2 regions of the Shewanella bicestrii genome follow, and region 2 is predicted to be linked to the other one. Evidence: riboswitches for the same ligand, from Rfam matches in the RefSeq annotation. Region 2 holds a riboswitch; the other holds the start of a gene.

Region 1 (3,197 bases), 240 kb from region 2:
AATGCTGGATGTTTTCTATGCAATTTCATATGTCGTATTAACCCATAACAATGCGATACAAGGATGATAATAATGAAATGTATACCCCATATGCAGGTGAGGTTATGGCAGGGCGCGAGCGTATTAATGCTGTGCAGCCTAATCGGCTCTGAATCCGTCGAGGCGAAATTGGATATGCCTCGCAGCGAAAGTGGTGCGTCGCATACCCATGTGTTGCCTGTCTTTAGTCAGCAATTAGGATTTAACCTGCCAGCGGGTTGGCGTCAAGCCTACCATGAGGAACGTGCGGGCATGTTTATGGCGGAATTTGTGCCGGAGCAGGAAGCGCTCAATCAATGGAGTGCACTGTTTTGTGTGCAAGGCTTTAAGGACATGGCCGAAAGCGTGAGCCCCGAGCAGTTTTTAGATGCGATGGCTGAAACTTACCAAGCCGCCTGTGACGGTGAAGTGGTGTATCAAAAGCTAGGGGATACCCAAGTAGACGGTCACGAAGGTTTTCAAGCTATTCTCGGTTGCACCACAATGCCGAATGTCCATAGCGCGACTCAGTTTAACCCCAGTGCTTTTACCTCTCATCCCCAGGGCGAAATTGGTTACTATACTGTGGTAAGTGGTAACAAAGACTTGTATTTACTGCATAAATCGATGCGTGGCGACGTGTTTTCTGCCGACAAACCTCCCTTACAGGCGGCCAACAGTGCCGACTTTATTTCAGGCTTAGCACCCTATTCATTAAAGTAGTTGTCAGTCGAGAGACGGATGAGCATGGACTTTCATCCGTATAGACGTCTATAATGCGCGCGCTCAGGCTTGATGCCACGAGCCTTATTGGGCGTTAACTGGTTTTTCGCCCTCTGAACCTATTTTTAGTCAACCTTCTGTGGTGCTTGCGATGCATTCGTCGCGAGATAATCGGGAAGCCAGTGAAATTCTGGCACTGCCCCCGCAACGGTAAAAGGTGAGAGACGACCGCATTCGCTAGGTAGCTCAAGGTGAGCCAGAGAATCGAGTGTGCAAAGGTCAGTTTCGCGTTAGTCCTTCTATTACTTGGATTAACATAGCCTAAGTCCGGAGACCGGCCCTAAAGGTGTTTTTGAGATTTCGGTGGGCAGATCTCAAAATGCGATAGTGACTGTCAGTATTTGTTACTGAATCAACGGTATCGTGGCGCCAATGCCCCGTTTTCCTTGTAGGAGTTAAAGGTAAAATGGGAACACATCCAACTAAAATCGCGCTGCTGATCGGCAGCCTTTGCAGCTTTTCTGTTATCGCACCCGCCGTGGCGGCCGATGATGCCAGCGTCGCCAAAGTCGCCAAAGTCGATGAGCATATCGTCGTGATTGGCCGTTCAGACAAGACCCCCTTAAATATTGCCGCCAATGTGAATGTGATTGATGCCGCAGCGATTGAGCAGAGTGGCGCAACCAGCTTGACCGAAGTGTTACGCGGTCAAAGTGGTATTCAGCTGTCCGACAATAACATTGGTACTAGCTTTGCGATGCGCGGCTTTAGCGCCAGCACCGCCGTTAACAACACGCTGATTTTGCTCGATGGTCGTCGCTTAAATAACATCGATATCGCCGCACCTAGCCTGAATGCAATTCCACTCAATTTAATTGAGCGTGTCGAAATTTTATCGGGCAGTGCGGGCGTGCTCTATGGTGACCAAGCGGTCGGCGGGGTGATCAACATTGTGACTAAGTCGCCTGAGAATACGGGTGGCAGCGTGCAATTATCCGGCGGCAGCTTTAATACCTACGAAGGTCGCGGCGATGTGTCGGGCGCCATCAATAAAGATTGGCATTATTTCCTGACCGGTAGCTACAACCAAGGCGATAACTATCGCAAGCACAATGCCAATGAAACGGGTTCTATCCTTGGGCGTATTCAATATAAAACCGCCACAGATTCTTTCTTTGTTGAAACCAGCTATTACGATGATGACCGCGAAAATCCTGGCTCGTTGACGGTAGAACAGTTCAAAGAAAATCCACGCCAGTCTTCTAATAGCAGCGAATATGTTCATGAGATGACCACAGCGGCACGCAGTGGTTATCAGCATCAGCTTAACCAAAACTGGGCCTTAGCGGCGGATCTGGATTACAGCGATACCTTAGTGACCTCATTAAACTGGGGCGCGGGTAGCCAAAATACTCGCTCGCTACTTATGTTTAGCCCTAAAGCGCTCGCCAATTACAGCACCCGTCAAGGTGAGCTAAACCTAGTGACTGGTTTGGATATCAGCCGCGGTAAGGCCGAGTTTGACTCTATGGCGCGCAGCAATGTGCAGGAAATGCAAAGTGCTTACCTGCAAGCCACTGTGCCATTAAGCCACACCTTAAGCTATGTGGTGGGCGGCCGTTATGCGCGGGTGACCGACGATCTGGTCGATGGCAATGTGTATCCAAATGGCATCGATTTAGATGAAGATGCGACCGCATTCGAGTTCGGTTTAAATTACCGTCCGAGCGCCGAGCACAGGTTCTATCTACGTGGCGATGAAAACTTCCGCTTTGCTAAGGTTGATGAGCAAGCTTACACCCCGAAAGATGTCTATGGCTTAAAGCCACAGACAGGCCGTTCCTATGAGGCGGGTTGGGATTGGACTGTGGCTAACCAAAGCCTACGCGTTAGCCTATATCGCCTCGATTTAGAAGATGAAATTGTCTTCGACCCGAGTGCTGAAAAACCTGTTGGCGGCAGCTTCCAAGGTGCCAACGTCAATGCTGATGCTTCACGCCGCTATGGCGCGAGTGCCGATTGGGATTGGCAGGTCACTCAAGCCCTCACCTTAGGCTTGGAATATAACTATATTGATGCCGAATTTACCGATGGGGTGAATGATGGTAAGCAATTGTCTTGGGTGGCTGAGCATACGGGACGCGGTTATGTCAGCATGGATTTTTCCGAGCATTTCCAAGTGTTTGCCGAGGCGCTTTACACGGGCGATCGTTTTATCGAAGGCGATAACGGCAACGAAGGCGATAAATTATCTAGCTATGTTTTAGGTAATCTAGCCCTTAACTATACCCGTGATGCTTGGTTAGCGAGCCTGCGTATCGATAACCTGTTTGATAAAGAGTATGTTAGCTCGGGTTACTACGGTGGCATTTGGGGTGATAGCTATTACTCAGGCCGAGGCCGTGATATTCGCTTGACTGTGGGTTACCGCTTCTAAGCTTGAAATAAATGCTTAA
Region 2 (3,197 bases):
CTAATGCCGAACAGATAAGGATCGGCAAGGGGGTTACGGGTCACGGTTTGCAGCACGCTCCCCGCCAAGGACAGCCCTGCCCCCGCCACAAAGGCAAGTAAAATCCGTGGCAGTCGCAGCTCCATCACAATCCGCTCTGTCATGCTGCTGGTGCTCACGGCCTCATCAGTCATAAACAGCTGACTGAGTTTATTGATAAACACATGCAGCACATCTAAAAAGCTAATGTTTGCCGCGCCAAAACTCGCGGCAGCGATGGGGGTGAGCAGGGCAAAGCCCGCCAAGCCTAAAATCAGCCATTGCTGGCGGGTGAGCGGCGTAAAAATGTGGCTAAAAAAATTCATGGTCACCAATTTGAGTGTGTCTATCATGGCGTGGGTTCAACGCTATGCTTATGCAAGGCCGCGTTAGGCGCCCCGGGGTTATGACAGGCGCAGGCCACAGGAGGTAACGCTTGAGCCGAAACTGCGTGGGAGTCACTCGCCGCGTCCGCAGTATCGCTCTTAGGCTTTTGATAACCATAAAAGTAATTAATCAAGGGGTTACCATGCTGTGGATGGGGCGTCACTTGGGCGCATACTCCAAACACTTCGGCGATACGTTCTTCGGTTAACACCTGAGCCGGCGTGCCCATGGCACTCACCAGCCCTTTATCCAGTAGCAATAAGTGGTCGCACAGGGCGCTGGCTAAATTCAGGTCATGAATCGAGGCGATGACGCTGATCCCAAGGCTTCGCACTAGCTCTAAGATTTGAATTTGATAGCGGATATCGAGATGGTTTGTCGGCTCATCTAAAATCAATAACTGCGGCTGCTGCACTATGGCACGGGCGATCAGGGCGCGCTGCTTCTCACCGCCCGATAATCGATCGTATTGCTGATGCACTTTATGACTCAGGCCAACCTTTTCCAGCGCCTTGGCAACCTTGTCACTGTCTTCGCTGGAATGGCTATCAAACATCCCCTTATGGGGCGTGAGTCCCATGGCAACCAATTGCTCTGTGGTCATATCGAAATATTGCGGCGTATCCTGCTGCACCACCGCCACTTTACAGGCAAACGCCTTGGGCGACAGTTCGCTAATATCCTGCGAAAACAGGCTGATATGCCCTTTAGCAGGGCGAATAAAGCGGTATAAACAGCGCAGCAAACTGGATTTACCCGCGCCATTGGGGCCAATCAGCCCGAGCATTTCCCCCTGCGGCAGGGCAAAGCTTATCTCCGAGAGAATGGTTTTTCCCTCAATCGCCCAGCTCAATTGGCTCACTTGAAGTGCCATATTGGCGGAAGTCGCAGCGGGCGCTAAGGGCGCAAGGCTCAATGTGGAATGCATCACTAACGATTGCTCCCACATGGATATTGATTGGTGTTATTTGTGCCTGCCGCCGCTTGGGCCAACAGGGCGAAACTCATTAATGTCATCTTCTGCTCCCTCGAGTTACCCGCTCGAGAACTAAGGCTGCACGCAGCGAAAACAGAAATAGGCAGGTATCCTGACTCGTAGGTAAGAAGCAAAATGCTTCGACTACTCACAGTTGCGGGTACAGTTCGGGCTACTGACGGGCAGCTCCCCGATTCCCTATTATGTTTGGGTTATCCGGCGCGCTTAAATACTGTTGCCTTTAAGCAATAGCAGTCAATCGCACAAAATTCCTAACACCTATTTCTGCGACCTTTGAGCTTAACGTACTGGGTTCGTTATCTGGCTCAAACGTCAGGGAAAAGCATTATCCTATATCTTGCTCATTAGGCAATGCTGTTTAAATCAGAAAATTTTCATCATACCGATGACAGGTACTTTTAAGCTACTCACAGTGGCCCGAGGGCCAGTCTAAACGCCAGTATCTTTTACCTTGCTCATCCTCGAGGACATTAATCGTCACCACCGCCGCCACGGGTAAGGCGAGCTGACTGTAAAAACCTAAGGTTTTCACCGCCCCCAGCGCCCTTGACATCAAGTGGCGAATAACCCCGCCGTGGGTGACCACCCAGATATTGGCCGCGGGTGCATTGGCATTAAACTCGCCGTGGGCCTGTTCATCATCCATCGCCAGCAGGGCAAACTCTTTATCGAGGATTTGTTCTATCGCACCATCGATACGGGCTTCGAAGTTTGCCATGGCTTCACCATTGGGCGGTGTCACCTCCCAGGGATTCTGCCAATAGGCCGCCATCCGCTCGCCGTCGCGTTGATATAAGTCATCGAGCAGGCAACCATCCCAATCGCCGAAGGCTATTTCCTGTAACTCCTCCAGCAGGTTGACCTTAAGCGGCAAAGGCGCGGGCGCATCTAAACTCCTGCCCACGGACGCACTCGAATGCAGCTCAGCCGCAAAGGCCTTGGCAAACTCGGCGCAGCGCCTTGAGGTCGAGCTATAAATGCCGTGGCACACAGTCGCCTGCGCCTCCACCGCCGCCGACATCTGCCGCCAGCCCTTATCACTCAGTGGCACATCCACTCGGCCACGTAAAATCGCCCCGCCCTCACATTCTCCATGGCGTAACAGTAATAACCTGAGCTGCTTCATCTGATCTTTCCTTTTATCGTTTTTATCTGGGTTATCTCGCCTATGCTATACCAACTTTAGCCTTGCCCTGACAATCCGATGTCGCGTATTATGGACGTCTATACGTATAAATGTCCAAAACATAACGAACGACATTCAATAATAAAATGCAATTTGTCACCCGATTGCGTACTTTGGACTCAACTTAGCTGTAGTAAAGGTAATCATTTTATGGCGATATCTCTCCATCGAGCCAGCCAAACACTGGCAGACATTCGCAACCAGTTGTCCAAGCGCATTCTGATTTTAGACGGCGCTATGGGCACTATGATCCAAGGCTACAAGCTGGAAGAAGCCGATTACCGTGGCGAGCGTTTCAAGGATTGGCATACCGACGTTAAGGGCAATAACGATCTTTTAGTGCTCACGCAGCCACACATCATCAAACAAATTCACACCGACTACCTATTAGCCGGTGCCGATATTATTGAAACCAACACCTTCAACGCCACCACTATCGCCATGGCCGACTACGATATGCAGTCGCTGTCCGCCGAAATTAACCGTGAAGGTGCGCGCCTCGCCCGTGAAGCCTGTGATGAAATCGAAAAAGCTACGGGTAAACCCCGTTATGTAGCCGGTGTGTTAGGGCCCACTAACCGCACTTGCTCTATCAGCCCCGATGTTAAC

Evidence for each region. A riboswitch is a leader RNA that binds a small molecule or an ion and turns the genes downstream of it on or off. The one in region 2 is predicted to bind cobalamin.
Region 1: it holds a riboswitch for cobalamin, as region 2 does, so the genes downstream of both, CF168_RS03440 (TonB-dependent receptor) here and CF168_RS04355 (ABC transporter ATP-binding protein) in region 2, are expected to answer to the same signal.

Annotation. Positions count from the first base shown of each region.
Region 1 is NZ_CP022358.1:763,741-766,937, forward strand. Features, by position in the region: gene CF168_RS03435 (hypothetical protein) at 73-741, shown strand; cobalamin riboswitch at 865-1,098, shown strand; gene CF168_RS03440 (TonB-dependent receptor) at 1,208-3,178, shown strand.
Region 2 is NZ_CP022358.1:1,002,783-1,005,979, reverse strand. Features, by position in the region: gene CF168_RS04360 (FecCD family ABC transporter permease) at 1-371, opposite strand, end outside; gene CF168_RS04355 (ABC transporter ATP-binding protein) at 368-1,333, opposite strand; cobalamin riboswitch at 1,467-1,625, opposite strand; gene CF168_RS04350 (histidine phosphatase family protein) at 1,806-2,528, opposite strand; gene metH (methionine synthase) at 2,739-3,197, shown strand, end outside.